Regions from separate parts of the Thioalkalivibrio sp. ARh3 genome, predicted to be linked through region 2. Evidence: riboswitches for the same ligand, from Rfam matches in the RefSeq annotation. Region 2 holds a riboswitch; the other holds the start of a gene.

Region 1 (15,862 bases), on a different contig from region 2:
GCGCCCGGACATGGGGCATCACGCCAACGATGAGCTGGGGGCGCTGGACCGTTCCCTGGATCGGCTCCTGAACGCCTTCCAGCAGGGTCTGGATGCCCGGGATGGGGCGCGCAGCGAGCTGAAGGCGCTGAACGAGGACCTGGAGCGTCGCGTGGTCGAACGGACCCGCGAGCTGGAAGCCGAGAAGCAGGAAACGGAGCGGGCCCTGGCGCGGGTCGACGAGGCCAATCGCGAACTCGAACGCAGCAATCGTCTGGTGGTGGAGAGCATCCGTTATGCACGGCGCATTCAGACGGCCATGCTCCCGGACAAGCACGCCCTGGACGGCGATCTGGACGAGGTGCAGGTCTACTGGGAGCCGCTGCATCTGGTGGGCGGTGACTATTTCTGGCTGGAGGCCATCGACGGTCGCAGTGTGCTGGTGGTGGCGGACTGTACGGGACATGGAGTCCCCGGGGCCTTTATTACCCTGGTGCTGGCGTCCGCGCTGGACCGTATCCTGCACGAGCACCGGCTCCTGGAACCGGCCGCAATCCTGCGCGAGATGGACCGCCTGGTACGCTCGCGGCTGCGTCAGGATGGCCAGGACTCGGATTCCGACGATGGACTGGAGGCGGCGGTATGTGTCTACGACCCGGATGCCCGCACGCTGACCTTCGCCGGGGTGGGGCTGCCGCTGATCATCGATCGTGCGGGGCAGGTGGAAGAGATTCGCGGTGTGCGCGGGGGGCTGGGCTATCGCAGCCTCGCGCCCGCACAGCCGGTGGATCACGTAGTGTCGGTGGAGCCCGGTATGGAGTTCTTCCTGATTACCGACGGGGCCCACGACCATGTCGGGGGCGAGCCGCCGCGGCTGTTCGGGCGCCGGCGCCTGCGCCATGTGCTGGCGGATAAATCCGCGCGCGACCTGACCACCAAGATCGACTCCGTGGTCCGGGTGCTGGAGGACTACCGCGGTGGCGAACCGCGCCGTGATGACATGACCCTGGTCGCCTTTCGTCCGCTTGATCCCAATGCGGAAACTGCGGTTCGCAATGCCGCGGCCGATTGAGCCTGCAGGGGGTCTCTGGTAGCATTTCGGGCGATTTCAGCCGCCCGTTAGCCCTTTTGTGGCGGGGTCAGTGTTTCCCTAGCCAGGTTTCCCGCATGACGCGTTATGTATTCATTACCGGAGGCGTGGTTTCGTCTCTGGGCAAAGGCATTGCATCCGCCTCGCTGGGGGCCATCCTGGAGGCGCGCGGCCTCAAGGTGACGCTGCTCAAGCTCGACCCCTATATCAACGTCGATCCGGGTACCATGAGCCCGTTCCAGCACGGCGAGGTCTTCGTGACCGACGATGGCGCGGAGACGGACCTTGATCTGGGGCACTACGAGCGTTTCGTGCGCGTGCGGACATCGCGGCGCAACAACTTCACCACCGGCCAGATCTACGAGAACGTGATCCGCAAGGAGCGCCGTGGCGACTACCTGGGCGGCACGGTGCAGGTGATCCCGCATATCACCGACGAGATCAAGCGCTCCATTCGCGAGGGCGCGGGCGATGCCGACATCGCGCTGATCGAGATCGGCGGTACGGTGGGCGATATCGAGTCCCTGCCGTTTCTCGAGGCCATTCGCCAGATGGGCGTGGAGCTGGGGCACGACAACGCCCTGTTCATGCACCTGACCCTGGTGCCCTTTATTGCCGCGGCCGGCGAGATCAAGACCAAGCCCACCCAGCACTCGGTCAAGGAACTGCGCTCGATCGGGATCCAGCCGGACATCCTGATGTGTCGGGCTACCAATCCGATCCCGGAGGGGGAACGGCGCAAGATCGCGCTGTTTACCAACGTCGAGGAGAAGGCGGTCATCTCCGCGGTGGATGTGGACAACATCTACAAGATCCCGCTGTGGCTGCATTCGCAGAAGCTGGACGACATCGTCCTGCGCAAGCTGCATATCGAGGCCCCGCAGGCCGACCTGTCGGACTGGAAGCACGTGGTCAACGCCATGGAGTTCCCGGAATCCGAAGTCACCGTGGGCATGATTGGCAAGTACGTCGATCTGACCGAATCCTACAAGTCCGTGAACGAGGCCCTGACCCATGCCGGCGTGCAGGTCGGGACCCGAGTGCGCATTCGCTATCTCGATTCGGAGAAGCTGGAAGGGGCCGATGCCGAGATCCAGGGCGAGATGGAAGGCCTGGATGCGATCCTGGTGCCCGGCGGCTTCGGCGAGCGTGGCGTGGAGGGCAAGATTGCGGCCGTGCGCTATGCGCGCGAGCACGGCGTGCCCTACCTGGGTATCTGTCTCGGTATGCAGGTGGCGGTGATCGAATTCGCGCGTGCCCGGGCCGGTCTCGAAGGTGCGCACAGTACGGAGTTTGCCCCGGACACCCCGCACCCGGTGATCGCCCTCATTACCGAGTGGCAGGACCGAGAGGGCCGCATCGAGCGGCGCGATGCCGAGAGCGATCTCGGAGGCACGATGCGCCTGGGGGCACAGTCCGCGCGACTGGCCCAGGGTTCGCGGATTGCGGAGGCCTATGGCCGCGAAGAGGTCAGCGAGCGCCATCGCCACCGCTTCGAGTTCAACAATGCCTATCGCGAACGGCTGGAGGCGGCGGGGCTGCGCATCTCCGGCGTGTCCGAGTCCGGCGAGCTGGTCGAGGCGGTGGAACTGCCGGACCACCCGTGGTTTATCGGCTGCCAGTTCCACCCGGAGTTCACCTCGACCCCGCGCGACGGGCATCCGCTGTTTACCGGGTTTATCCGTGCCGCGCGCACCTATCAGGACGAGCGCGAGCCGGAGACCACGACGGCGCTGACGGAGTAGAGAGACGCGGAAAAGCGTCTCTCGGGCACGTCGTCACTATGACGCTTCGCGGCCGACCCCCGGGAGGGTACCGGCTGCCCTACAGGACAGAGCATGCAGCTTTGCGGTTTTGAAGTCGGCCTTGACCGGCCCTTTTTTCTGATTGCCGGCCCCTGCGTGATCGAATCCGAGGCGATGGCCCTGGACACCGCGGGCACGCTCAAGGCGATCACCGACGAGCTGGGTATCCCGTTTGTCTACAAGTCCTCGTTCGACAAGGCCAATCGCTCGTCGACAAAGAGTTTCCGGGGCCCGGGGATCGAAGAGGGCCTGCGCATCCTGGAGCAGGTGAAGCGGCAGTTGGGGGTTCCGGTGCTGACCGACGTCCACGAGGACACCCCGCTGGACGAGGTCGCGGCCGTGGTGGACGTGCTGCAAACGCCCGCGTTCCTGTGCCGGCAGACGAACTTCATCCAGAACGTCGCGCGTCAGGGGCGCCCGGTGAACATCAAGAAGGGCCAGTTCCTCGCGCCCTGGGATATGGGCAACGTCGTGGACAAGGCGCGCGAGGCGGGGAACGACCAGATCATGGTCTGCGAACGCGGCGTCTCCTTCGGCTACAACACGCTGATCTCGGACATGCGGGGTCTGGCCCAGATGCGCCAGACCGGTTGCCCGGTGGTGTTCGACGCCACGCATTCGGTCCAGCAGCCGGGCGGGCAGGGCGCGAGCTCCGGCGGGCAGCGCGAATACGTCCCTGTGCTGGCGCGGGCGGCCGTTGCCTCCGGGGTGTCGGGTCTGTTCATGGAGACCCATCCGGACCCGGAGCGCGCGCTCTCGGACGGGCCCAATGCATGGCCGCTGCCGCGCATGGCGGAGCTGCTGAGCACGCTCAAGGCGCTGGATGCCGCCACCAAGGCACAGCCGTTTGCCGAGGCCGAGTACGGGTTGGGCTGAGGCACGGTTACAGATCTAATAATTTCGTTTAACTTCCGCTTCCAACTGTCGAGGCGGATGGGTTTATTTTCAAGGAGAGAGCATGTCCCAGATTGCGGAGATTCACGCCCGCGAGATCATCGACTCGCGGGGCAACCCGACGGTCGAGGCCGACGTTGTCCTGGATTCCGGCGCCATGGGGCGCGCGGCGGTGCCATCGGGGGCCTCCACCGGGGCCCGCGAGGCACTCGAGCTGCGTGACGACGAGCCACGCTATGGCGGCAAGGGCGTGCAGAAGGCCGTGGGCCATGTGAATGGCGAAATCCGCGACGCCCTGCGCGGCATGGAGCTGGACCAGACGGCGGTCGACCGCCGCATGCTCGAGCTGGACGGCACCGAGAACAAGTCGCGCCTGGGCGCGAACGCGCTGCTGGCCGTGTCGATGGCGGCCGCGCACGCGCAGGCGGCGGATCGCGAACAGCCGCTGTTCGAGGCCATGGGTGGCGAGCAGGCGAATCTGCTGCCGGTGCCGATGATGAACATCATCAACGGCGGCGCCCATGCCGACAACAGCGTCGACATGCAGGAGTTCATGATCCTGCCGGTGGGTGCGGATTCCGTGCGCGAGGCCGTGCGCTACGGCGCCGAGGTGTTCCATGCCCTGAAGAAGGTGCTGGGTCAGCGCAACCTGGCGACGGGCGTGGGGGACGAGGGCGGCTTCGCCCCCGATCTGCCGTCCAATTCGGCCGCGATCGAGGTGATCCTCGAGGCCATCCACAAGGCGGGCTTCAAGGCCGGGCAGGACATCTGGCTGGGCCTCGACTGCGCCAGCTCCGAGTTCTATCGCGACGGCCGCTACCACCTCGACTCCGAGGGCAAGGCCTTCTCCGCCGACGAGTTCTGCGAGTACCTTGCCCACTGGGTCGACCAGTACCCGATTCTGACCATCGAGGACGGCATGGGCGAGGACGACTGGGATGGCTGGAAGGTCCTCACCGAGCGTCTCGGTGACCGCGTGCAGCTGGTCGGCGACGACCTGTTCGTGACCAATACGCAGATCCTGCAGGAAGGGATCGACAAGGGGGTGGCCAACTCGATCCTGATCAAGCTGAACCAGATCGGCACCGTAACCGAGACCCTGGAGGCCATCGAGCTGGCGCGCCAGGCGAAGTTCACGGCGGTGATCTCGCATCGCTCCGGCGAGACCGAGGACGTGACCATCGCCGATCTGGCGGTAGCCACCGGGGTTGGCCAGATCAAGACCGGTTCGCTCTCGCGCTCGGATCGCGTGGCCAAGTACAACCAGCTGATCCGGATCGAGGAACATCTGGGGTCCCGGGCGCGTTATCCCGGCATGGATGCCTTCAACATCCGGCGATAGGGCCGCGGTTGCCTCGTTTGCCACGGCCAAGGTGCGCAGCCTGCGGGGCGGTTCCTGTGCCCGGCCGCCAAGGGGACTTAGAATGCCGGGCATGGAAGCTCGACTCTCTCCCTGGCGGCTGGCCGTGGCGACCGGCCGCAGGAATCGCTGATGCGCTGGTTGCTGATCGGTCTGGCCGTGCTGCTACTGCTGTTGCAGTGGCCGCTGTGGCTGGGAGAGGGTAGTTGGCGCGATGTACGCGACCTGCGGGAGCAGGTAGAGGAGCAGCGTGCGGCCAATGCCGAGCTGGAACAGCGCAATCAGGCGCTGGAGGCCGAGGTACAGGACCTGCGTACCGGCACCGATGCAGTGGAAGAGCGCGCCCGCCGCGACCTGGGCATGATCCGCGAAGACGAAATCTTCTTCTTTGTGGTCGGCGAGGACGACGACCGGCGTCCAGTGCCGGAGCCGTTGCCAGACCCGGCGCGGGATGTGTCCCCGGGGCCCGCCGAGATCCCGGACCGCGAACGCGAGCCGGCAACCGATACGCTGCCACCCGAGGATCCGTTTGATGGCTGATCCCGACACCAACAACCCCTCCGCGGAACCCGCCTACTGGGCCCTGATCCCGGCGGCCGGCGTGGGCCGGCGCATGGGCTCCGATCGACCCAAGCAGTTCCTGACGCTGGGGCCGCGCACCATCCTGTCGCATACCCTGTCGATCTTCCTGGAGCACCCGCGCATTCGCGGCGTGGTGCTGGTGCTGGGGCCGGATGTGGACCCGGACGCGCTGGATCTCCCGTTGGCGGGGGGCCGCCTTTTTCGTGTCGCCGGCGGCGCCGAGCGGGCCGACTCGGTCCAGAACGGACTCGATTTTCTGCAGGAACGGGCCTCCCCCGACGACTGGGTACTGGTGCACGATGCGGCACGCCCCTGCCTGCCACGCGCGGACCTGGACCATTTGCTGCAATCGCTGCGGGATGACCCGGTCGGCGGTCTGCTGGCCACACCCAGCACCGACACGGTCAAGTGGAGCGACGAGTATGGGCGGGTCGAGCGCACGCTGGAACGCGAGCGCGTCTGGCGTGCGCTGACACCGCAGATGTTCCGTCTCGGCATGCTGCGGGAGGCCAACCGGGCCGCGCGCCAGGCCGGACACCCGGTTACCGATGAGGCCAGCGCGATCGAATGGCATGGCGCCCGTCCGCGTCTGATCGAGGGCTCGATGATGAACATCAAGATCACCCGGGCCGAGGATCTGGAGCTGGCCCAGCTGTACCTGATGCAGCAGGGGCGTCTGGACGGGGGGTTCCGGCCATGAGCCGCATGCGCGTGGGGCAGGGCTTCGACGTGCACGCCTTCGGGCCGGGCGATCATCTGATCCTGGGCGGTGTGCGTATCCCGTTCGATCACGGCTTTGTCGCGCATTCCGATGGCGACGTCCTGTTGCACGCGATCTGCGATGCCCTGTTCGGGGCCGCGGGCCTGGGGGATATCGGCCGCCACTTTCCCGATACCGACGAGCGCTTTCGCGGGGCGAACAGCCGCGACCTGCTGCGCGAGACCCTGCGCCGCGTCCAGGAGGCCGGGTGGCGTCCGGTGAACGTGGATGCGACCGTGATCGCACAGGCGCCGAAGATGGCCCCGCATGTCGCGGCGATGGAGGACCATATCGCCTCGGACCTGGGGCTTGCGGCCGATTGCGTGAACGTCAAGGCGACGACCACCGAGCACCTGGGCTTCACCGGGCGCGGAGAAGGCGTGGCGGCCCAGGCAGTGGTGCTGCTGGAGCCTTCCTCGGGGTTGATGCAGGTATGACGGCGGCTCGATCCCCCAGTGTGCTGGGCCTGGATCACGTCAGTGTCGTGATCGGCGATCTGGAGGCGTCCGCGCGGTTCTATGGCGAGCTCCTGGGGCTGCGCCCCGTGGAGCGTCCGGATCTCGGCTTTCCGGGGCTCTGGTATGACCTGGGTGGCGGGCAGACCCTGCACCTGCTGGGTGTGCCCAATCCGGACGCTACCGAACGCGACGTGCGCGGCGGTCGCGATCGCCACCTGGCCTTGCGCGTGCGTGGTCTGGACACCTTGCTGCAACGCCTGGAGAACGCCGGGCACCCGGCCGATCGCAGCCAGTCCGGGCGACCGGCCGCGTTCGTCCGCGACCCGGACGGCAACACCGTCGAACTGATCGAGGCGGGCTGACACCGCGCGGGTGCGCCGCGCCGAAACCCCCGCTGCACGAGGAGGGAACATGGACGGCGAGTACATCCTGGCCCTGGATCAGGGCACGACCAGCTGCCGGGCGATCCTGTTCGATCATGAGGCGTCGATCATCGGTGTCGCCCAGCGCGAGTTCACCCAGCATTACCCCCAGCCCGGCTGGGTCGAGCACGACGCGATGGAGATCTGGGGCACCCAGATCGGGGCGGCGCGCGAGGTGCTCGAGACCCGTGGCATCAAACCGTCCCAGCTGGCGGCCATCGGCATCACCAACCAGCGCGAGACCACCGTGGTCTGGGACCGCGAGACGGGCAAGCCGATCCACCCGGCGATCGTCTGGCAGGACCGGCGCACTGCGGGTTTCTGCGACGAGCTGAAGGCGCGCGGGCTGGAGGAGACCATCCGGGAACGCAGCGGGCTGGTGGTGGATGCCTACTTCTCCGGAACCAAGCTGCGCTGGCTGCTGGATCACGTGGACGGTGCGCGCGAGCGCGCGGAGCGCGGCGAGCTGCTGTTCGGCACCATGGATACCTGGCTGATCTGGAATCTCACCCGAGGCGAGCGGCATGTAACCGATGTCTCCAACGCCTCGCGCACGCAGCTGTTCAACATCCACGAGCTGGACTGGGATGACACGCTGCTGGACGAACTGGAGATCCCGCGGGCCATGCTCCCCGAGGTCCGGGGCTCCAGCGAGGTGCTCGGCCATACGGGCACCGAGATGTTTGGGGCCCACGAGATCCCCATCGCCGGCGTGGCCGGCGACCAGCATGCGGCGCTCTTCGGGCAGACCTGCTTCGATCGCGGCATGGCCAAGAACACCTATGGCACCGGCTGCTTTCTCCTGATGAACACCGGCACCGAGCCGGTCACTTCGCACTCGGGTCTGCTCACGACCGTCGCCTGGAGCGTCGATGGCCAGGTCGAGTATGCGCTGGAGGGCTCCATCTTCATTGCCGGTGCCGCGATCCAGTGGCTGCGGGACGAGCTCAAGCTGATCGATTCGGCCGAGGACTCGGAATACTACGCGAGCAAGGTGGAGGACTCCGACGGCGTCTATGTCGTCCCGGCATTCGCGGGGCTCGGGGCTCCGTACTGGGACATGTATGCCCGCGGGGCGATCTTCGGGCTGACGCGCGGCACGCGCAAGGAACACATCACCCGCGCCACGCTGGACTCGCTGGCCTACCAGACCAAGGACGTGATCGACGCGATGGAGCAGGACTCCGGCATCGCGCTGAAGGGCCTGCGCGTCGACGGCGGTGCGGTCGCCAACAACGTGATGATGCAGTTCCAGGCCGACATGCTCGGGGTGAATGTCGAGCGCCCGGTGGTCACGGAATCGACTGCCCTGGGGGCCGCCTATCTGGCCGGGCTGGCCGTGGGCTTCTGGACGCGCGACGAACTGGCGCAGAAGAGCCAGCTGGACCGGGTATTCGAGCCGCAGATGGATGCGGCCACCCGCGATCGCTATTACCGGGGCTGGAAGAAGGCCGTGAAACGCACGATGGGGTGGGCGCGCGAGGACGACCACGAGGCGACCGACTAGCGGGCGGGTGGTCGGGGGAGCTGGCTGGCGTGGGCAGGGGCTTCGCCGCCAAGGCGGCTCCCACAGGGGGCAGTGGGTAGAGCGATGACTTTTACCCGGCGCTACCCTGAAGTCTGTGGGAGCGGGCTTGCCCGCGAAAGCCCCTGCCAGAGCCAGACCCTGCCGGGTCAGCCGATGCTGGCCGGCTCGGCCGCGAGCCGGCCGGACTGGTAGTCGCTGATCGCCTGCTCGATCTCGTCCGAGGTGTTCATCACGAACGGGCCGTAGTGGGCGATCGGTTCGCCCAGCGGGCGGCCCTTGAAGAGCAGCACCCGCGCATCCTGCTGTGCGATCAGGTGGATCTGCGTCTGCCCGCTCCAGGTGCCCAGCTGGCCGGTCTTCAGCCCGGTGAGCTCGCCGTCGTAGACATAGGCAAGCACCCGGTCGTCCAGCTGGACGGCCAGCGACAGGCGGTAGCCGGCGGGCAGGCTCAGATCCGCCATGGCCGCGCCTTCGCCGATCTGTTCCAGCGGGCCTTCGGTATCCCCGGCGCTGGTCTGCCAGGAGCCGGCAATCGCCTTGAAGTGCAGCGGGCCGTCGTCTTCCGGCAGGTGGCGCATCGCGTCGGCGCGCACGTCGCGGTACCGCGGCGGGTCCATCTTGCGCCGCGCCGGCAGGTTCACCCAGAGCTGGAAGCCGTGCAGCCCGTCCGAATCCAGCAGGGGCATCTCGGAGTGGATGACCCCGCGCCCGGCACTCATCCACTGGGCCTCACCGGCCTCCACACGCCCCTGGTTGCCCATCGAATCCTCGTGGGTCAGGCCGCCGTGGACGAGGTAGGTCAGCGTCTCGAAGCCGCGATGCGGGTGGGAGGGGAAACCACCGATGTAGTCCTCCTTCGAACTGGCCTTAAGCTCGTCGAGCATCAGGAAGGGGTCCAGGCCGCCGCCAAAGTCATGGATGCGGCGAATCTTCACACCCGCGCCGTCCTGGGTCGGGTGGGCTGTGCGTACGCTGTCCGGCGGTGTGGGGGTCATGACTTCTCCTTGATGAACCCTGCAACCATACCGACCATAAAGGCAAAAGAAAATTGCATTCAGGGCCCGTCATGGGGCGGCTGCAGCGATGTCAGCTCCAGCCAGCTATCGGCAAAGAATTCAAGGCTCTCGACGAAATCCGGGTCGTGTTCCTGGCGGTTGATGGTCAGGTGCAGCATGACCGCCTCCGGGGTCGGCGGATGCCCGGTCGTCAGGGTCCAGGCGAGTGCGTTCGGGCAGCCCGGCAGGCTGAAGCGCACCCCGCCATTGATGCACTCGCGCCGGACACGAAACTCGCCCCACAGGCAGTAGACGACTCCGGCATCCGGCCCGGCATCCTCAACAAGCGTGTCGATAGCGGGGCAAAGCCGAGGCAGGGCCGGCACGGTCAGCTCGGCCTGCAGGGAATCGGTGCCAGCCCGCAGGGGCAGGGTGCGAAAGAATTCCACGGGGCGTCCTCGTTACGGGATGGTCGGCATGAAGACCGGCTGGCCGTCGATCTCGCCGGTGCTCAGCGGCTGGTTGTACAGCCGTTCCAGCGCGGACGGTACCAGCATCGTCCGTGTCGGACCCCAGCAGGCCTTGCCGTCGGGGAACATCAGCAGCAGGTGATCGCAGTAGCGTACCGCCAGGTTCACGTCGTGTAGCACCAGGATCGCGGTGCGGTCGTCCCGGGCAATGCCGCGTATATGGTCCAGCACCGCCACCTGGTGGTGCAGGTCGAGCTGGCTGGTGGGCTCGTCGAGCAGCAGGAGCCGCGGATTCTGGGTGAGTACGGTGGCGATGGCCAGGCGCTGGCGCTCGCCGCCGGACAGGGTGTCCACCAGGCGGTGCTCCAGCTCGGCCAGGTCCATCCGGACCAGGGCCGCACGGGCCTGGGCGTAGTCCTCGGCGGTCTCGATGTCCCAGGGCCGCAGGTAGGGGTGGCGGCCGATCAGGGCCGTCTCCAGTACCGTTGCCGGGAAGCCGTCGTGGTGCTTCTGGAACACCAGGCCCAGCTCGCGCGCAAGATGTGCACGCGAGTATTCGGGGAGCGGGCGGCCTTGCACATGGATCTCTCCGGCGCGGGCCGCGCGCAGCCCGCCCAGGGTGTGCAGCAGGGTGCTCTTGCCCGCGCCGTTCGGGCCGAGGATGCCCCAGCACTGTCCCGGGTTGATGGTCAGGTCCAGGGGCGCGCCGCTGGCGCGTTCCGGTATATCGATGACCAGATCGTGGGTCGCTAGAAGGGTGTCCGGCCCCGGCGCCTCGTGCACGCTCTCGGTGCCGGACGTGCGGGGATCGCCATGACGTTGGGGGTCGGCAGTGCGCGGCGACATCAGCGGCTCCGGTACAGCAGGAACAGGAATACGGGGACGCCCAGCATCGCGGTGATCACGCCGACGGGCAACTGCTCCGGGGCGATCATCGTCCGGGCGAGGGTGTCGGCCAGCGTCAGCAGGATGCCGCCGCCGAGTGCCGAGGCCGGCAGGATCACGCGCTGGTCGTTGCCGAAGATCAGCCGGAGCATGTGCGGCACGATCAGCCCGACAAAGCCGACCGCGCCGACCTGCATGACCGCCGTGGCGGTGATCAGTGCCGCCACGACATAGATCGTCCACTCCACCGGCCGTACGGCCACACCCAGTGCGGCCGCCTGCATCGGGCCCCGCGCCAGGACGTTCAGCGTCCGCCCCAGCGGCAGGGCCAGCAGTACGACCAGCACCAGCACGCCCCAGGCGGGGTAGGGGTTGCGGGCGTGGGAGACATCGCCCATCAGCCAGTACAGCATCCCGGGGAGCTCCGCGGTCGGGCTCACGGCGAGCAGGAAGCTGATCACCGCCCCCCAGCCGGCCGCCACGACCACACCGGTCAGCAGCAGGCGGGTCGGCGTCCAGCTGCCGGTGCCGTGCGCGAGGCCGAACACGATCACCGTGGACAGCAAGGCACCCGTGAAGGCGGCGACCGAGACCGAAAACATCGACAGGCCCGCGAGCATGGCCAGCAGGGCACCGACGGAGGCACCCCCGGAGAGGCCCAGCACATAGGGATCGGCCAGCGGATTGCGCAGCAACACCTGCATCAGGGCACCGGCGACGCCCAGCAGCCCGCCGGCGGCGAATGCGGCCAGGGCGCGTGGCAGGCGCAGTTCCAGTACCAGCGTATTGTGCAGGCGGCTCCCTTCGCCCTGTATCACGGCGAGCAAGTCCCCGGCGGGGATTGCCACGCTGCCATAGGCCAGCGCGACCAGGATCGCGAGCAGCGACACCGGGAGCAGGACCCCCGTGGCGAGGAGGAAGGAGCGCGTCACGGCTGGTCAGTCGTCCCGGCGTGAACGGGCCCGTTCCAGCTCTTCGCACATCAGCCGGGTCCCTTCGGCAATCCGCGGGGTGTGACGCTGGAGCAGCGACGGCGGGATGAAGAACAGGTTGTCGCGCTGCACCGCGGTCATGTCCTCCCATTGTTCCCAGGCAATCACCCAGTCCGGCCGGTCTTCGCCCATGCCGCCGCCGATGATCACCTCCGGGTCGGCCTCGATCACGGCCTCGCGGTCCATGCGCGGAACCAGACGGTCCAGGTGGCCGAACACATTCTTGCCCCCGCACAGGCGGATGGCCTCGCCGATCAGGTGATCGTCGTTGACCGTCATCAGGGGCTGTTCCCACACCTGGTAAAACAGCGGGACCGGGTCGCGGTCGGCATAGTCGAGCCGCAGCGTCTCGATTTCGTCGAGAAAGGCCTGGATCGCCGCTTCGCCGCGTTCGTCGGTACCCGCGAGCTGGGCCATGCGACGCATGCTGGAGGCGACGCCCTCGAAGCTGCGTGGTTCCGAGACATAGACGTTCAGCCCCAGGTCGCGCAGGCGCTCGATCTGCGAGCTGGAATTGCCGCTGCGCCAGGCGACCACCAGGTCCGGGTCCATTTCGACCACGCGTTCCAGGTCGATGCGGCTGTAGCCACCGACCCGCGGGATCTCCTCCGCGTCCGGCGGGAAGTCGCTGTGCTGTGTGACACCCACCAGCTTGTCTCCGGCACCGACGGCGAACAGGACTTCCGTGATGTGCGGGGCCAGGCTGACGATGCGTTCAGCGGGCCGGTCGAGCGTGACCTCGCGATCGTCATCGTCGGTCACTGTGATCGTTTCGGCCAGTGCCGGCGCCGCGGACAGGAGCATCGCGACAAGAACTATCAGCTGGCTTTTAGAGACCATTAAAAGCATTGAGTATCCGATGGTTGTCGATTGTTCGTAATGTAAAAAGTACGGTGATTCCGGTTCGGGACGCGGCCAGCGAAAGCGTCTCATCATAGCAGCAAGGCCAAGATGGTTTGGTGCCCAAATTGGTCGGGGGCGCCCTGAGCGCGTATCATGCTCCGCTTTCGTCAGGTGCCTGCAGTTGGCAGGTGAAACGGGAAGCCGGTGCAAGTCCGGCGCTGCCCCCGCAACGGTAAGCGAGCGGTAAATCGCTCGGCAGACTGGCCACTGGGTCCTGGGCCCGGGAAGGCGTCCGCCGATCGGCATTGTCCGACGCTCGCGAGCCCGGAGACCGGCCTGGCGGTGATTCATCCTGCGACCGTGCGGCGGGCAGCGGTCGAGGGCGCAGGCGTGCTTGCTTGATGCCTGTTCCTTCGTGTCTTCGCCGTGCCGTCGCCTCGACGGAAGCTCATGACGGCCCCAGACCCCAACCAGTCAGAAGAGAATCCCAACGCGTTCGCCTCGGCGGAGCGCGCGGCGGTCTATCGCGTGATCGGCGAGCGCCGGGACATGCGGCATTTCCGCCCGGACCCGGTGGACGCCGATACCCTGCGGCGCCTGCTGGAGGCCGCGCACCAGGCGCCCAGCGTGGGCTACATGCAGCCCTGGCGCTTTCTGCGGGTAACAGACGCGCGGCTGCGCGAATCGCTGCATGGCCATGTAGCGGCGGAACAGGCGCGCACGGCCGAGGCCTGCGGCGAGCGCGCGGCCGAGGTGCACCGGCTGAAACTGGAAGGCATCCGCGATGCCGGGGAGCTGCTGGTAGTCGCGCTGACCGACGGGCGCGAGCGCTACGTGCTGGGCCGGCGCACGATCCCGGAGATGGACCTGTGCTCGGCCGCCTGTGCGATCCAGAACCTGTGGCTGGCGGCGCGGGCCGAGGGCCTGGGCATGGGCTGGGTATCCCTGTTCGACCCGGACTGGCTGGCCGGGGAGCTGGGGATGCCGGAAGGGGCCTGGCCGATCGCGATTCTGTGCCTGGGTCATGTGGATGCGTTCTACGAGCGGCCGATGCTGGAAACCGAGGGCTGGGATCAGCGACGGCCGCTGGATGAACTGGTGTTCGAGAATCGCTGGGAACAACGGGATTCGAGTGCGGATGTGCCGCGCGCGGCTCGACGCCGCGCATGACCACCTTTGCACTGCTGGTCGCCGCGCTGGTGCTGGATCGGCTGCTGGGGGATCCGCGGCGTGGCCATCCGCTGGCCGGCTTCGGGACGCTGGCGGCCCAGGCGGAGTGGTTCGGCCATGCGGACTCGGTCTGGCGTGGCGGCTTCTGGGTGCTGGCGCTGGTCGTGCCCTTCGGACTCGCGGCCTGGTGGCTTAGCCGTCTTCCGGCTGGCTGGCTGGTCGAGCTGGCCGTGCTGTGGCTGGCGCTCGGCGGGCGCGGGCTGGAGGAGCACGCCCGTCGCGTGGCCGATGCCCTGCAGGCCGGGGACTTGCCCGGCGCCCGGGAGGCCGTTGGCATGCTGGTCAGCCGTGACACTTCGGAGCTGGACGCGTCGGGTGTTCGTGCGGCCACGGCGGAGTCGGTACTGGAGAATGGCAACGACGCGGTGTTCGCGACGGTATTCTGGTTCCTGGTCGCGGGTGCGGCGGGTGTCGTGGTCTACCGGCTGGTGAACACGCTGGATGCGATGTGGGGCTACCGCACGCCGCGCCATGCGCGCTTCGGGCGGGTCGCGGCGCGGCTGGACGATATCCTGAACTGGGTCCCGGCGCGCCTGACCAGCCTGGCCTATGCGCTGGCCGGGCAGACACGCACGGCGCTGCGCTGCTGGCGCGACCAGGGCAGACGCTGGAAGAGCCCGAACGCGGGGCCGGTGATGGCCGCCGGGGCCGGGGCGCTGGGGGTGACACTGGGCGGCCCGGCACGCTATGCCGGGGGTATCGAGGACCGGCCGGTTCTCGGTGCTGGCGCCGCCCCGGGTCCGGGCACCATCGACGCCGCGCTGCGGCTGGTGGATCGCGCGCTGGCGATTTGGCTAGTGGCCATCGCAACAGGAGTACTGATGCTTGTATTCGTCTAACGCCACAACCGAATCCGCGAGCGGGCCGCTGGAGCAGGTCCACGGGGGCGGTGTGCGTGCGGCGGCGGCGCATTACGGGATCCCCGCGGCGCATTGGCTGGACCTGTCCACGGGGATCAACCCGCACGGTTATCCCGTTGGATCGGTGCCCGCCGAGGTCTGGCAGCGCCTGCCGGAGGACGATGACGGGCTGGAGGCCGCGGCCCGGGCGTACTACGGCGCCGAATCGCTGCTGCCGGTCGCCGGTTCCCAGGCGGCGATCCAGGCGCTACCGCGGCTGCGCGGGAAGCGTGCGCGTGTCGGGGTGCTGGAGCCGAGCTACAACGAGCACGCCCGTGCCTGGCGGGCGGCCGGACACGAAGTGGTCGCGCTGAGCGAAGACGAGCTCGCCGGGGCAGCGGCCACGCTGGACGTACTGGTGCTGGTCAATCCGAACAACCCCACCGCCGCGTATCTCGACCCCGAGACGCTGCTCGACTGGCACCACACGCTCGCTGCGCGCGGCGGCTGGCTGGTGGTCGACGAGGCCTTTATGGACACCACGCCCGAGCAGAGCCTGGCCGGCTATACGCCGCGCGAGGGGCTGTTCGTGCTGCGCTCGCTGGGCAAGTTCTTTGGCCTGGCCGGGGCGCGGGTCGGCTTCGTGCTGGCCCGGGACGGCTGGCTGCGGCGTATCGCCGAGCTGCTGGGGCCGTGGAGCGTGCCGGGTCCCGCGCGGTGGGTGGCGCAG
Region 2 (15,862 bases):
GCAGCACGAGCGCATGCAACACGCGCTGGAACAACTGGATCTGGTCCTGCTGAACCACCGGGGCCATGTCGTTCGCGCACCCGGCAGCGGTCTTCTTGCCTATTTCGGCTATCCCGCGGGGCGCGAACAGGCTACCGTGGATGCCGTCCATGCCGCCTGGCAAGCCCTGCAGACAGCCCCAGCCAACTGCCAACTCCGCATGAGTGTCGATACCGACCTCATCGTAACCGGCGTCGACCCGGATATCCCCGATCCCGCCGGCCAACTTAGCCAGCGTGCACAGGTGCTGGCGCGATCAGCGGACACAGGGACGATCGTGGTATCCCCGTCCGTATACCAGCGAGTCTCGGGATACTTTCTGTTCAGCCCCCACGAGGGCGCTACGGGGGAACTCGCGGGGAGTCAGCGCGTTACCGGCAACCCCGGGCCCCTGGATCGAGTGGATGCACAGCATGCCCGAGGGCTGACCCCGCTGGCCGGGCGTACGGCGGAGCTTGAACGCCTGCAGAAGGTCTGGCACCAGACACTCAATGAACGCACCCCGCACTTCGTGCTGATCCAGGGAGAGGCTGGACTGGGCAAGAGCCGTCTCGCCCGGCACCTGGACGAGCGTATCCGCGGGCAGGCGCGCTCGCGCTTCCTGCTGAAGTGTCGCGAAGACCGTTCACGGCAATTGCTGACCCCCGTGCGCCAGGCGCTCGCCACATGGGTTGGACGCGGGACGATGAATGCCAGCCGCGAGCGACGCCTGGCGCACGCTCTTGCCGCCACGCAGTCGCTTCATCCTGACGCCGCCGCTACCCTGTCCCACTGGCTCACGCACCCTGACAGCAACGACCTCGAGCGCCTCGCTGCGAATGGGCTGGACCGGGATCGCATTATCGATGTGCTTGTCGATCTCACCCGGCGTCGGGCAATGCGTGGCCCCATCCTGCTGATCTGCGACGATGTGCACTGGATGGACTCGGGCACCGCCGAGCTTCTCCGACGCCTGTACCAGCACCTGCCCGAGCAGCCGCTAATGGTCGTGCTCACTGCGCGCATGAGTTTTCGCTCCAACTGGCGCGATGTCGCCCTTGAGCATCTGCGCCTGCACGCACTGCCCGAGGCCGCCGCCCACGAAATCATCGAGCGCCTCGATGCCCAGCATCGCCTGTCTACGCACCTGCGCCATCAACTCGTCGAACGCGGCGAGGGAGTCCCCCTCTTTCTGGAGGAGCTGACGCGCTACACCCTGGATGCGGCGCGTAGCGGCGCCCTGCCCGACAGCCTGCCGCCGGGCCTGTCCAACCTCCTCGTGGCGCGCCTGGAACAAACCGGTACCTCACGCGACCTGGCCCATGCGGCGGCCGTGATCGGGCGCGATTTTGACACCCGAATGCTGAGTCACCTGCTGGGACAACCGGCCGACGCAATCCGGCGCCAGCTCAGCCGCCTCACGGGCCGCGGATTCATCGAACCCGTCGGCGTACTGGATGGGGTGCGCTATCGTTTCCGTCACGCCCTGTTCCGTCAGGCCGCGTATGAATCCATGCTGCTGACCGAGCGTACGCGGCTGCACGGTCGGCTGGCCGACCTCCTGCGCGATGATGAAGGCACGAGCCACACCGACTGGGGGCAGGTCGCCAACCACCTCTATCAAGCCGGGCGTTTGGATGAGGCGGTGCCCGCCTGGCTCGAGGCGGGCGAGACCGCTTTCGCGCGCGGCATGCTGCTGGAGGCTTCGCGCTACTTCGAAGATGCCCTCATCTGCCTTGATCGCGAGCTCGCCGACCGGGAACCCTCGGGAGAACGCGACAAGCAAACGCTGCGCGCCCTCGGGGGACTCGGCGCCTCGAATCTCGCGCTACTTGGCTACGGCTCGCGCACCGTCCACGCCATCTTCGAACGGGCCCTGCGGGTCACCACGCCCCAACGCGATGCAGTCCAGTACTTCCGTGTGCTCTGGGGCCTGTGGCACGGCGCGGGGTCCTGGCACGGCTTCGACGAGGCCCACCGCCTGGCCAACGACATGGAGCAGGTCGCAGCGCAGTCGAGCGACCGCCTGCTGCAGATCGCCGCGCACTACGTCCAGGGCAACACCCATTTCTGGAGTGGCCAGTTCCCGCTGGCCCTGGAACACCAGACACGGGCGCTTGCACTGTACCGCGAGGACGACCACCCCCACCTCGTCGCGCGCCATACCGAGAACCCCGCGATCAGTGCGCGTGGGTTCATGGCCTGGACGCTTCTCTTTTTCGGCAACCATGCCCGCGCCTGGGACGAAATGGATACCGCCTGCGCCGAGGCCGCGCCGCTGGAGCACCGGCCTACCGAGGCCTTCGTCTATGCCTTCCGCGCGGCGCTCGGTTTCTTCGCCGACGATCCCGACGAGGCCCTGACCTCCGCCCACCGCGCGCTCGCGATCGCGGACGCCTACGACTATCCACTCTGGCGGGCCTCCGGCCTGGCACTCCAGCACTGGGCCCTCGCCCGTCAAGGCGATACCTCCGCCGTGGCACCACTCCGGGAACAGGCAGAAGCCCTGCGTCACATCATGGACGGCGTCAGCACCATCTTTCAGCTGTTCCTGCTCGACGCACTGCATGCAACCGGCGTCGAGCCGTCAGAGCGCCTGGAAATCGCGACCGAGGCGCTGAGGAACTGCCTGAATCGAGGCGACCATGGTTTCGAGCCCGCGATTCGCCGGCTGCGCGCCCATGCACTGCTCGAATGCAGCGACAGCATCGACGACGAGGGCTGGCAGGAACTGGAGCGGGCAAGACGGCTGGCGCACGACCACGGCAACCCGAACATCGAGCGGCTGACCCTGCTCGACTATGCTCGCTTTGCGCGCGACGATGTCTGGCGCCAGTGGAGCGAGCGCGAACTCTTGCGCATCAACCACTGCATCATCCCGCGCCGGTACGCGCCCGAGGAGAGACTGCAGCCTAACCCGCGTCTCGCCTGATCAACGCCCCCGCCACAAAAAAGAAAAGGCCCGAACCTTACGGTTCGGGCCTTCTCGGAATAATGGCGTCCCCACGGGGATTCGAACCCCGGTCGCCGCCGTGAAAGGGCGGTGTCCTAGGCCTCTAGACGATGGGGACGTAGAGGCAACGTCTCGTTGCTAGTTTGGCGGGCCCTGGGGCCGGCCGCTTCTTTTGCCTCCGGCGGTCTCACGATACAGGATCGTGGTCACCAAACCGGTAAACACCAGAAGAAATCCAATCGGAACCGCCGCAATCAAGGGCTTGGACCAGGTTTGCTCCCCGGTGAACATCAGCCCGAAACCGCCGAACAGTCCAATCACTGCGATCACCAAACCCACCCAGATGGATATAACCCCAAAACGATGCATCGGTGATCTCGCTTACACCCGAATTTGGTGGAGCCAGGCGGGATCGAACCGCCGACCTCCTGCATGCCATGCAGGCGCTCTCCCAGCTGAGCTATGGCCCCGTGTCAGGCGAGCGCGTACTGTAGCCAGCACCCCCTGGAGTGTCAACCCGCCTCCGCCGAAATTTTCTTCAGCGCCCGGTCGATCCGGGCCAGCGACCGCTCGCGCCCGATCAGCACCAGGGTATCGTCGATCGGCGGCGACACGGTACCGCCGGTCAGGGCCACACGCAGCGGCTGTGCGACCTTGCCCAGCTTGAAATCCAGGCGCTCGGCGGTGTGCAGCACAACCTCGTGCAGCGGCTCCTTCTCCCAGGCACCGAGCGCGCTGAAACCGTCGTGCAGGGTCTGGAGCACGGCCTCGGCGTCGGCCGTGAGCTGCTTGCGTGCCGCCTTCTCGTCGTAGTCCTCGAACTCGCGGTAGAAATACACGCTGTTCTCGGCCATCTCGCGCAGGGTGCGTGCGCGCTCGCGCTGGGCGATCACCACATCGCGCATCGCCGGGCCATTGGACGGGTCAATGCCCAGCTGGCCCAGATGCCAGCCGAACTCCAGCGCCACATGATCCGGGTCCAGCGTCTTGATGTAGTGCTGGTTCAGCCACAGAAGCTTGTCGGGGTTAATCGCGGAGGCGGACTGGTTCACGTCCTGGATGTCGAACAGGCGCACCAGCTCGTCCACCGAGAATATCTCCTGATCGCCATGTGCCCAGCCCAGGCGCACCAGGTAGTTCAGCAGGGCTTCGGGCAGGTAGCCCTCTTCTCGGTACTGCATCACCGAGACCGCACCATGGCGCTTGGACAGCTTGGCACCGTCCGGACCCATGATCATCGGCAGGTGGCCATAGCGCGGTGGCTCCACACCCAGCGCCTTCAGGATGTTGATCTGGCGCGGGGTATTGTTCAGGTGGTCGTCCCCGCGGATCACATGGGTGATCTCCATGTCCATGTCGTCGACCACCACCGTCAGGTTGTAGGTCGGCGAGCCGTCGGAGCGGGCGATGATCAGGTCGTCCAGCTCGCTGTTCTGGAACGCGACCTTGCCGCGCACCATGTCGTCGACGATGGTCACACCCTCGTCCGGCGTGCGGAAGCGGATCACCGGCTCCACGCCCTCACGCGGCTCGGTGCGCGCGCGGCAGCGGCCGTCGTAGCGCGGCTTCTCCTTGCGCGCCTTCTGCTCCTCGCGCATCGCATCCAGCTCTTCCTTCGTGCAGTAGCAGCGATAGGCGTGGCCTGCGGCCATCAGCTGGTCGATCACTTCCTGGTACCGGTCGAAGCGCTCCGTCTGGTAGAACGGTCCATGATCGTAGGTCAGCCCCAGCCAGTTCATCCCCTCGAGGATCGCGTTGACCGATTCCGCGTTGCTGCGCTCCAGATCGGTGTCCTCGATGCGCAGCACGAACTCGCCACCGTGGTGGCGGGCATACAGCCAGGAGAACAGCGCGGTGCGCGCACCGCCAATATGCAGATAGCCGGTCGGACTGGGGGCAAAACGGGTACGAAAGCTCATGCGTCAGACACTCGATTCCGGTGGTCGTGAAAGGCGCACAGGGTAGCAGAAGCGCCGTGGACCGACCGCCCGGAAACGAAAAAGGCCGGGGACAAAGCCCCGGCCTGCAAGGATCCCCACAAGGAGGATTCAGTCTCGCACGCCCGTGTTTACGGCAGCGCGGGGATGTCGAAGCGCGGCATCTCTCCAGTCAGCGCATGCATGAAGGCCTCGATGTCCGCGACCTCGTCATCGCTGAACTCCATGCCCAGCATCTCTTCCCCCATGATGCGGATCGCCTCGTCCAGCGTGGCGGTCTCGCCGTTGTTCATGTAGGGGTAGGTCAGCGCCACGTTGCGCAGCGTCGGGGTCTTGAACGCGTACTTGTCGGCCTCGTCCTCGGTGACCAGATAGCGGCCCTTGTCCTCCGAGCCCGGCACCTGGATGCGGTGGAAGTTGCTGTCGGTCAGCGCCGGCCCGCTGTGGCAGGCCACGCAGCCGTTATCGGCGAACAGCTTCATCCCGCGCATCTGCTGATCACTCATCGCGCCCTCGTCGCCGGCCAGCCAGCGATCCAGCGGCGAGTTCGGGGTGTTCAGCGTGCGCTGGAAGGTCGCCAGGGCCTTGGCCACGTGGTCGGTGTTGATCACGTTGTCGCCGTCATAATCGGGATAGGCGGCCTCGAACTTCTCCTGATACTCGTTGAACTCCTCCAGGCGCGCGATCGCCTCCTCCAGCGGCATCGCCATCTCGATCGCGTCCTGGATGGGGCCCAGCGCCTGGCCTTCCAGATCGTCCTCGCGGCCATCCCAGAACTGGGCCGTGAAGAAGCCGGAATTCAGCACGGTCGGGGTGTTGCGTTCGCCGACCTGACCGTCATGGCCCACCGCGCGCGGGATGCGGTCCGCCCAGCCCAGCGCCGGGTTGTGGCAGGTCGCGCAGGAGATCACGCCGGAGCTGGAGATGCGCGGTTCGAAGAACAGCATCTTGCCCAGCTCGATCTTCTCCTTGGTCATCGAGTTGTCCGCCGGGATCGGCGGCAGCGCCGGCAGCGGCTCGAACACGTCGCGGTATTCGGAATAGTCGGTATCGGCCACGGCCGGAACTGCGGCCCCGAATGCGACGGCCGCGCAGGCCGCCAGCGCCGTCATGCGGAATCCGGAAAGCGTTTTCATACAGGTCTCCCTTGAGTAACAGACATCTGAGAAGCGGATATCGGTGAGGGCCGATATAGACTCGGTCCAAACCACTTAAAGCCCACCCTACAGACGCGGGAACCTGGTCGCGATCAAAATCCGCCCCGGAGATGATCTGCATCAATTATCAGCCTTCAGGGGAGCCGGGTTCGCCTCCACTACACCGTTTCCCGGGATACCCGGACAAACTTGACCCCCTCAAATCCTTCAACTACGGTCCACCACTCTCCAGGTGCCCCGGCGTCCAACCGTCGGGGATAATCGGGAAGCCGGTGCGCGAATCGACATTCGCAAGGCCGGCGCTGCCCCCGCAACGGTAGGCGGAGACGGGCGGATCCAATGCCACTGCGGCGCATCCCCGGGATGCCGCGGGAAGGCGATCCGCTGTGGATGCATCGCGCATCTCCTCCGCGAGTCCGGAGACCGGCCTGGAGAACACCCGACGCCGCGGTGGGCGGCCGAGCGGGCCAGACCGGCGTGTTCGCATCACCCGGCCTACCCTGCTCCCTGCCCAGCTTCCGGCGTCGTTTCATCCACGGCGTGCGGGGTCGCGCGTCCAAGGGAGCAACCCAACAATGACCCATACCCATCTCCGACCGGGGCAACATGCCGTCCCGGCCCTGGCCACCCTGTGCCTGATGACGGCCGCGGGCATCGCGCCGGCACAAGCCGGTTTCGAATTCGGCGACGCGGAAGACGGTCTGCAGGTCACCCTGGATCCGCTGATTCAGGGCCGCTACAGCTACGAACGAGACCCGGATGGCTCCAGCAGCGAATTCGACTTCCGTCGTGCCTGGCTGGACACCTCGGGCACCCTGTTCCACCCCGATCTGAGCTTTCGCCTGCAGCCGGATTTCAGCAGCGGCGAGCTGTCCATGCGCGACATCTGGTTGCAGTACGCAATGGGTGAACACCTGGGCCTGCGGGCTGGCCAGTTTACGGTCCCCTTCGGCCTGTCGGGGGACATCGGTGGCCCCAACCGCCTGTTCACCGAACTGAGCATCGCCGGTAACCAGTTCGAGGTGCCGGCCGGCCGCGACACCGGTATCGCCCTGCTGGGCGGCGCCGGCGACGACAGGGCATGGGCCATCGGCGTGTTTGACGGTCGCGGGCGTCTGGATCAGCGCGACGATCGCCCCTCCACATCCGGCCACCTGTTCAGCGCGCGCGGCGCGTGGGCCCCGGTCGGCGCAGTCCCACGTGACAACACCACGTTAGGCCAGGCCGTGGAGCGCACCGTCGCCCTGGGCGCCGGCGTACAGGCCACCAGCCGCAACCACCTGCGCGACTGGAGCCGCGGCATCGAAGACACGGTGGCCAACCAACGCGCCGACTGGATCACCGCCACCGCCGACGCGGTGGTCAAGTTCGCCCATACCTCGCTGTCGCTGGCGGCCTTCCGCCGCGATGTCTCCCCCGACCGCACCGCGAGCTACCACGACCTGGGGGCCGAACTGGAACTGGCGCAGTCGCTGCCGGTGGAGGGACTGGAGTTCGCCGCGCGCCACGCCGTATTGCGCCACGACGCAGGCGACGATCTTGGCACTGACGAGCGCTGGCAGCGTGAATGGGGTGCCGGCCTGAACTGGTATCACCGTGGCCAGCGGCACAAGACCCAGCTGATGTGGCTGGACCGCGACACCGACACCTCGGCCTGGGATCTGCACCTGCAGCACCAGTTCCGCTTCTGAGAAATGACCGGGAGAATCGACATGAACCAGATGCAACCGATCCATCACCCGTTGAGAACCACCCTCTTTGCGATCCTGTTGCTGGCTGCCGCCGGCAGCCCGGCCACCGCGGAGGTCACTGTCCCGATGCCGGGTCCCTGGGGCGACTATGACGAGACCCTGGACGATCCCGCTGAAGTGGATGCGACCGAGGCCTTCCAGCGCTTTCGTCAGCAGAGCATGCAGGGGACTTCGGCTGTATACCGTAGTCTCGAGCAGATCCTGCGCTACAACGCCCCTTTCGCCGAGCGCCTGCCCAAACTCGCCGACGAACTGGCCAGCCGAGCCGAAGAGATCGAAACCTGGTTCGCGCAGGAGACGCCCGCACGGGACGGAGAGGACGGGGCACTACCCGGGGCCTGGCAAGATCCGGAGTTCTCCGAGTACAAGGCGGCGTTCCGCAAGGCCACGGCCGAGCTGCAACGAAAAGTCGACGCGGCCGACGACCTGGAGGACGAGGAATTCCAGCTGCGCGCAACCGAGGTCCTGAACGGCGTGCGCCATCACTGCCTCGCGTGCCACGACAACTACCGCCGTCGCTGAATCACGCCTTAACCTGGAGCCGCCTGGTGGCCCCGTTCCTGATCAACCGTCCGACACTCAGTCGCCGTCCATGCCGCGGTAACGGCGCACATGCGCCGGGTCGTACAGCGCACTGTCGCGGAAATCGCCCGGGTCCAGCGCCGGGCCCACCAGGATCAGCGCCGAGCGCCGTGTGGTCAGGGCCTGCGCCCGTTCCGCGATATTCCCCAGCGAACCGCGCACCACGGTCTCGTCCGGCCAGCTGGCGCGGAAGACGATCGCCACCGGGCAGTCGCAGCCATAGTGCGGCCGCAGGTCCTCGACCACGGTCTCGATATTGTGCAGCGACAGGTGGATCGCGAGGGTCGCCCCGGTCGCGGCAAAGCTCGCCAGCCGTTCGCGCTCCGGCATGGAGGACGCCCGTCCCGGCGTGCGCGTCAGCACCACCGACTGCGCCACCTCCGGCACCGTCAGTTCCCGCCCCAGGGTCGCGGCGGCGGCGGAGAATGCCGGCACGCCGGGCGTGATGCTGTACTCGATCCCGGCCGCCTCCAGCCGGCGGATCTGCTCGCCCAGCGCGCTGTAGACCGAAAGATCGCCGGAGTGCAGGCGCGCCACGTCCTGGCCCGCCGCGTGGGCCCGTTCGATCTCCTCCATGATCGCGTCCAGCGTCAGGGGCGCGGTGTTGACCACGCGCGCCCCCTCCGGGGCATGCTCCAGCACCGCCTCCGGCACCAGCGAACCGGCATACAGGCACACCGAGCAGGCCGCGATGCGATCGCGCCCGCGCAAGGTCAGCAGATCGGCCGCACCGGGCCCCGCTCCGACAAAATGAACCGTCATCACCCCTCCTCGAAAAGCTCGTCCGTCCCGTTCACCGTGCGCACCGCGACCGCGCAGCTCGCCCGCGCGGAGAGCCGCCGCGGCAGCAGCAGGCGCGCCCCGTCGCCGGCCACCGCCAGCGCCGCCGCCTCCGCCACCGAACCGACCCCGGCGACGGCACGCGAGCGCGCCGAGTCCGTGGACAAGGCAGCGTCGCGCGCGGCCAGCGCGGCCGCCGACGCGAACACCGGCTCCAGCTCCAGGTCGCGCGCGGCCGTCCACAGCACCGGGCTGTCGCCCTTGTGCCCCGGGGCCGCCAGCTGCCAGATCTCGATCGCCTCGCCGCCCCCCGCCCGCAACACGGCGTGCGCCTCGGCCAGCACCTCGCGGACCAGTGCCTCCAGCTCGCCGGCCGTGCAGGCCGAGGCGAAGCCGACGCCGGGGGTCACCCGGACACGCGCCCCGCTCGGCGTTTCCCTCAGCTCCGGCGCAGCGACCACAGGGTCACCGGCCGCAGCGGCTTCCAGCCGGCCATGCCGCCCAGCGGCTCCGCGCGGCTGACGTTGATCCGCGTGAGCTCGCCGCCGTGGCGCTCGTGCGCCGCCGCCAGCACCGCGTCCCCTTCCACGGTCACGCTGCTGGCGACCAGCCGCCCGCCCGGGCGCAGTTGGCCGATGCAGTGCTCCACCAGCCCCGGCGTGGTCAGCCCGCCGCCGATGAAGATCGCGTCGGGTGGCGGCAGGTCTTTCAATACCTCCGGCGCCCGCCCGTGGATGCGCCGCAGCGCCGGCACCCCCAGCGTACGGGCGTTACGCGCGATGCGTTCCAGGCGCTCCGCGCGCGGCTCGATGGCCACGGCGGTGTTGGCCGGATCCGCCAGCATCCACTCGATGCCGATGGCACCGGAGCCGGCGCCCACGTCCCACAGCCGCTCGCCACGCCCGGGCGCCAGCAGGGCCACCGCCACCGCCCGCACCTCGCGCTTGGTGATCTGTCCGTCCTGCTCGAACTGCGCCTCCGGCCGGCCGGCACTGGCAGCCAGCACCTGCGCCGCCGGATCGGCCCGGCACTCCAGCGCCACGGTGTTCAGCGCCTCGATCGCGACCTCCGGCCAGGCCCCGGCGCGCGCGCGGACGACCGCCTCGCGGTCCGCACCCAGGGACTGCAGCACGGTCAGGGTGGAATCGCCGAAGCCGAGCCCGGTCAGCCAGTGCGCCAGTTCCGCCGGGGTATCCCCGTCGCGGCTCAGGATCAGCAGTCGCGCGCCGTCATGCAGCCAGGGCCGCAGCGCCTCCATCGGCCGGCCGTGCACCGACAGGCAGCGGGTCTGCTGCAGCGGCCAGCCCATGCGCGCAGCGGCCAGGCTGAACGCCGAGGGCGCCGGCCAGACGCAGGTCTGCGCGACCGGAAAACGCCGCATCAGGGTCGCGCCCACCCCGAACCAGAAGGGGTCGCCGCTGGCGAGCACGCACAGCGGCTGCCCGGCGCGCGCCTCGATCCAGTCCAGCGCGGTCTCCAGCGGCGACGGCCACACCAGGCGCTCCTGCCCCGGCCGCTCCGGCAGCATCTCCAGATGCCTGGCGCCGCCGATCACCGTCGCCGCCGTGTCCAGCGCCATGCGGGCATCCGGGGCCAGCCCGGCGAGCCCCTCCGCGCCCACGCCGACGATGTTCAGCCATGGCGCTCGCTCCTCATTCGTGGCTAGACTGGTCATCCTCATGAGCTCCCGTTCATCCACCGATACCGGCCCCCGGGCGGCGCGCCCGCGGCAGATCCTGCTGCTTGGCGGCACCACCGAGGCCGCGGCCCTGGAACTGCTGCTGGACGGGCACCCGCGGCTGCACGCCACCGTGTCGCTGGCCGGACGCACGCGCAGGCCCGCGCCCTCGCGACTGCCGCGGCGCACGGGCGGGTTCGGCGGCGCCGACGGCCTCGCCGCCTGGCTGCGCGACCACGCGATCGACGCCGTGATCGACGCCACCCACCCGTTTGCGCGGCAGATCTCGGCCAATGCCGTCGCCGCCACGCGCCGCGCCGGCGTACCCCTGGCCCGGCTGACCCGGCCGCCGTGGCAGGCCGGCCCCGGGGATCACTGGCTGCGCGTGCCCGACCTGGAGGCCGCCGCCCGCGCGCTCCCCGGCCTCGGCCGGCGCGTGCTCATCACCACCGGGCGCCAGCACCTGGAGGCCTTCGCGGCCGCGCCCCAGCTGGACTACGTGATCCGCACCATCGACCCGCCCGAACCGCCGCCGGCGCTGCCCCGGGTCACCTGGCTGCGGGCCCGCGGCCCGTTCAGCCTGGCCGACGAGCACCGGCTGCTGGAGACCCACGCTATCGACGTGCTGGTCACCAAGGACAGCGGCGGCGAGGCCACCGCCCCCAAGCTGCAGGCCGCGCGCGAACGCGGCATCCCGGTGGTAATGGTGGACCGGCCGCCGGACGCCCCCGGGGTGCCCCGCTTCCACGCCCCGCAGGCGGCCCTGGAGTGGCTGGAAGGCCTCCCGTGCGTTCACCGCGACTCCGCCGACTCGACATAGCGCGGGGTGTACACGTGGCGCCGGCCGGAGGGGCGCTCCAGCACCCGGGTGGAGGCGGCGCCCACGATCACCAGCGTGCTCATGTTCGCCGTCGTCGGGTCCACCTCGCCGAGGGTGGAGATCTGCACGTCTTCGCGTTCGCCGCGTCCCACCGCGGTGGCCAGCATGACCAGGGTGTCCGGACCCTGGGCCTCGCGCACGATGCCCAGGGCCTCCCCCAGCTGCCATGGCCGCGCGCGCGAGATCGGGTTATAGAACGCCATGGCGAAGTCGGCCTCGGCCGCCAGCCGCACCCGGCGCTGGATCAGCGACCACGGCTTGAGGTTGTCCGACAGCGAAATCACGCAGAAATCGTTGCCCAGCGGCGCACCCAGCCGCGCGGCGGCGGCCTGCATCGCCGAGACCCCGGGAGTCACGTCCACCTCGACTCCCGCCCAGCGTTGTGCCTGCGCCCCTTCCAGCGCCTCGAAGATCGCCGCCGCCATGGCGAATACACCCGGGTCGCCCCCCGAGACCACGACCACGTCCCGCCCCTCGGCGGCCATGTCCAGGGCGTGCATCGCACGCGCCAGTTCCTCGCGGTTATCCGAGGCGTGAACACGGTGATGAGGGCCCGCAATCCGTTCCAGGTACGGCCCGTACCCCACCAGATCGGTGGCCGCTTCGAGACGAGCAGCGACCTCCGGTGTGATCCATTCCGGCCCCGCCGGACCCACCCCGACCACACTCAACCGACCGACCACCGGACCGCCATCCCCGCTCATCGCCGAACCCCGCGCCCGGGGATCACGATCATCGAGAAATAGGGCACCCGTTCCGGGATCTCGGACAGCGGCAGGACCCGCTCCTCGGCGGTGCTCGCGCGTTCCACGTACCAGGCGCGCTCACTCAGCCCCAGCTCCTGCAGGACACCGACCACCGCATCGCGATGGGTGCCCACTTTCATGATGACCGCTGCATCCGTCCCCTGCAGGGCCTGGCGCAGATCCTCGATCGGCATCGTGCCCGGGATCACCGTCAGCAGGTCATCGCGCATGGTCAACGGAGTTGGCAGTTGGGCGGCAGAGGCCATCATCGAAGTCACTCCGGGCACAATACTCGTGCGAAAGCGCTCCTTGAGCCGCAGGTATACGTGCATGAAGGAGCCGTAGAAGAACGGGTCGCCCTCGTTCAGCACCACGACCGAGCGCCCGGCTTCCAGTTCGGCCGCCAGCTGCTCGGCACAGGCGTCGAAGAACTGTTCGATGCGGCAGCGGTATTCCTCGGAGCCGTGCGGAATCTCGTTGGTCACCGGGTACTCCAACGGCATCTCGCACTGGCCGGTACCCAGGTGGGCGTCCACGATCGCACGCGCCTGACCGCGCCCGCCACGGCGGCAGAAGTAGGCCACTACCGGACTCTGTGCGATCAGCCGCGCGGCCTTCAACGTCAGCAGCTCGGGATCGCCGGGCCCGGTGCCGACTCCATACAGGCAGCCCGCCTCCGGGGATGCATTCACAGGGGAAGAAGTCGTCATATCCGGTCACTCGCAAAGGCGTTGATGGCCGCCGCGGCCATGGCGCTGCCACCGCGGCGTCCGAAGATGGTCAGGTACTCGAGGTCCAGCGGGCTGGCGGCCAGCGCCTCCTTGCTCTCCACCGCACCGACAAAGCCCACCGGGATACCAAGTACCGCGGCCGGACGTGGCGCGCCCTGGTGCAGCATCTCCAGCAGGTGAAAAAGGGCCGTGGGTGCATTCCCGATCGCCACGACCGCACCCTCCATATGCGGTCGCCACCATTCCAGCGCCGCCGCCGAACGCGTTGTGCCCATACGCTCGGCAGCAGCCGCCACCCCGTCCTCGCGGAGGCTGCAGATCACCGGGTTATCCGCCGGCAGCCGGGCCCGCGTGACCCCATGCGCCACCATGTTGCTGTCGCACAGGATCGGCGCGCCGGCGGCCAGCGCCGCGCGAGCCGCCCCGGCCACGCCGGCCGAAAACCCGACGTCCCGTGGCAGGTCGGTCATGCCGCAGGCGTGGATCATGCGCACCACCGCAGGGACCAGATCCCCCGGAAAACGATCCAGCGCCGCCTCGGATCGAATAATCGCGAAGGATTCCCGGTAGATGGCTGCGCCGTCGCGCTCGTAATCGGGTACAGCCCCGGCGGTATCGCTCTGCGTCATGTTTCGTCTCCGTTATTCACCATCGCGTTGAGGCGCCGACCCAGCTCGGCCGGTCCCAGCCTGTGCAGGGCCGCGAGCACCCCGCCGCGCTCTGCGTGCGCAATCTGTTCAAGCGCCGACAGGGCCGCTCGCAGCTGATCCGGCGAAAGGCCCACAAGAAGGGTCTCCCAGTGCGCCGGGGCAGATTGCAGCGACAGGTCGTAATGCCCCGCCCGCGCCGCAAGGACCACCCGGGCATTCGCGGGCCTCCCGCAGTGCTTCTCGCAGCCACTGACATGCAGATATTCGTCATCCGCCAGCAGTCCGCGGGCGGCTGTCGCGAGCATCGCGGCGTCCGCCCGCGTGAATGTCGTACCCGCCGAGCATCCCGCCTGCCCGACACAGGCGCTCACCGCGAGGCGAGGATCCCTTGGATCCGTTACACCGCCCCATGCAGCCAGCCGGTCCAGGGCGATCGGCCGCGCCCCGACCAGCAGCACGCTGCGCCAGGGGGTGAGCCGCAGGCACCCCTCCCCGCCGCGGATCTGCTCGGCCAGCCCCCGCAGGGCCTCGGCGCGCAGGGCTCCGAACGGAAACGCGACCCCGAAGGCGTCGCCATTCAGGCCCGCGCCAATCCCGGAGTCGGCGTTTTCGCTGCTCCGTTCCGCAATCGGATCCCCACCCGGAAGCACTCGCTCCAGTCCGGGAGGCGTCAGGGCCTTCGCGCCGAACCGAGCCAGGGCGCCGGGCAAACGCCCCGGCGGATCCGGATCCCCCTGGCGCAGCGCCAGGAATTGCTCGAGGACTTGCAAGGCGGCGTCCACAGCCTTCTCCGGGCGTGCCCACCCAAGCACCGTCGCGGCCTGAGCCGACGCCCCGACGGCCACGCGAATCCACACGCCACCCGGTCCCGTACAGGCCTCCAGCCGAAGGTCCGCCGGCACCCGGCCCAGCGGCAAATCGCCACCCGACTCCACCAGCACCCCGACCTTCGGCGGCAGCGCGCGCAGGCGCGGGGTTGCCCCCAGTGCCCGCACAAGTTGCCGCGCGATGGGCTGTACATCCATGGCGGCCTCCGGGTCGATATCCGTCGCCGGTGCCACCAGCACATTGCGCACCGCCTCCGCCTCGGGATCGCGATCCGCCAGACCCGCCGCCTCCAGTTCGGCCCGTGCCGTCTCCAGGTCCGCCGCGTCCAGACCGCGCAATTGCAGATTGCCGCGACTGGTCAGCTCCAGGTCACCGGAACCGAAACGCAGCGCTACCTCGGCGAGGGTGCACGCCTGCGCCGCGTCGAGCCCTCCGATCGGGTGACGTACCCGCATCAGAAGCCCGTCTCCGGTCGTCATGGGCGCAGCGACTCCGGGACATGCCCGGCGCACACGCGGATGCTCGGCACCCAACGGCTTCGCACCCCTGCTCATGACCGGATCCGCACGCCGCGAGCGACCAGGGCCCAGGCCACTCCGCCGACAACCAGGGTGGTCCCCACGAGCACCCAGAAGGTTGTGGCCCAGGCGAAGGACCCGGTCCCCAGCAGACCGTAGCGAAAGCCCTCGACCATGTAGTACAGCGGGTTCAGCGCCGCCAGCGACTGCCAGGGCTCGGGCATCCGTTCCACCGGATAGAACAGCCCTCCCAGATAGATCAGGGGGGTCAGTACGAACGTCGCCACCACGGAGGTGTGGTCGAAACTGCGCGCGTACAGGCCATTCAGCAGGCCGGCCAGGGCGAACAGCGTGGCACTGACCAGCGCGATCCCCAGCGTCGCCGCCAGGTGGTGCAGTTGCAGGTTGGTAAACGGGATCGCAACCAGCGCCACTAGCGCCCCGGCCAGCAGACCGCGGATCACCCCGCCGGTTGCAAAGCCCGCCACGATCAGCCAGGCGGGGAGTGGCGCAACCAGCAATTCCTCGATGTGCCGCTGCAGGCGCGCGCCATAGAACGCCAGCGTCACATTGCTGTAGGCGTTGGTGGCCACGGCCAGGATGATCAGGCCCGGCAGGATGAAATCCGCGTAGTCGACGCCACGCATGGTGCC

Evidence for each region. A riboswitch is a leader RNA that binds a small molecule or an ion and turns the genes downstream of it on or off. The one in region 2 is predicted to bind cobalamin.
Region 1: another riboswitch for cobalamin. It lies ahead of bluB (5,6-dimethylbenzimidazole synthase); the one in region 2 lies ahead of C995_RS0111430 (porin).

The regions. Positions count from the first base shown of each region.
Region 1 covers NZ_KB897949.1:261,942-277,803, reverse strand. The annotation lists gene C995_RS0108245 (PP2C family protein-serine/threonine phosphatase) at 1-1,051, shown strand, start outside; gene C995_RS0108240 (CTP synthase) at 1,147-2,814, shown strand; gene kdsA (3-deoxy-8-phosphooctulonate synthase) at 2,908-3,750, shown strand; gene eno (phosphopyruvate hydratase) at 3,833-5,110, shown strand; gene ftsB (cell division protein FtsB) at 5,261-5,668, shown strand; gene ispD (2-C-methyl-D-erythritol 4-phosphate cytidylyltransferase) at 5,661-6,410, shown strand; gene ispF (2-C-methyl-D-erythritol 2,4-cyclodiphosphate synthase) at 6,407-6,907, shown strand; gene C995_RS0108210 (VOC family protein) at 6,904-7,290, shown strand; gene glpK (glycerol kinase GlpK) at 7,340-8,857, shown strand; gene C995_RS0108200 (pirin family protein) at 9,025-9,873, opposite strand; gene C995_RS0108195 (hypothetical protein) at 9,933-10,322, opposite strand; gene C995_RS0108190 (ABC transporter ATP-binding protein) at 10,335-11,189, opposite strand; gene C995_RS0108185 (iron ABC transporter permease) at 11,189-12,160, opposite strand; gene C995_RS0108180 (cobalamin-binding protein) at 12,167-13,060, opposite strand; cobalamin riboswitch at 13,216-13,418, shown strand; gene bluB (5,6-dimethylbenzimidazole synthase) at 13,514-14,233, shown strand; gene cbiB (adenosylcobinamide-phosphate synthase CbiB) at 14,230-15,132, shown strand; gene cobD (threonine-phosphate decarboxylase CobD) at 15,185-15,862, shown strand, end outside.
Region 2 covers NZ_KB897951.1:266,774-282,635, reverse strand. The annotation lists gene C995_RS0111460 (AAA family ATPase) at 1-2,950, shown strand, start outside; tRNA gene C995_RS0111455 (tRNA-Glu) at 3,014-3,089, opposite strand; gene C995_RS0111450 (hypothetical protein) at 3,110-3,340, opposite strand; tRNA gene C995_RS0111445 (tRNA-Ala) at 3,366-3,441, opposite strand; gene gltX (glutamate--tRNA ligase) at 3,484-4,890, opposite strand; gene C995_RS0111435 (cytochrome-c peroxidase) at 5,040-6,020, opposite strand; cobalamin riboswitch at 6,279-6,512, shown strand; gene C995_RS0111430 (porin) at 6,641-7,756, shown strand; gene C995_RS0111425 (cytochrome c) at 7,778-8,338, shown strand; gene cobM (precorrin-4 C(11)-methyltransferase) at 8,396-9,160, opposite strand; gene C995_RS0111415 (cobalamin biosynthesis protein) at 9,160-9,588, opposite strand; gene C995_RS0111410 (bifunctional cobalt-precorrin-7 (C(5))-methyltransferase/cobalt-precorrin-6B (C(15))-methyltransferase) at 9,618-10,853, opposite strand; gene C995_RS0111405 (cobalt-precorrin-6A reductase) at 10,858-11,676, shown strand; gene cobJ (precorrin-3B C(17)-methyltransferase) at 11,649-12,440, opposite strand; gene C995_RS0111395 (precorrin-2 C(20)-methyltransferase) at 12,437-13,192, opposite strand; gene C995_RS0111390 (precorrin-8X methylmutase) at 13,189-13,842, opposite strand; gene cobG (precorrin-3B synthase) at 13,839-15,224, opposite strand; gene C995_RS0111380 (ABC transporter permease) at 15,242-15,862, opposite strand, start outside.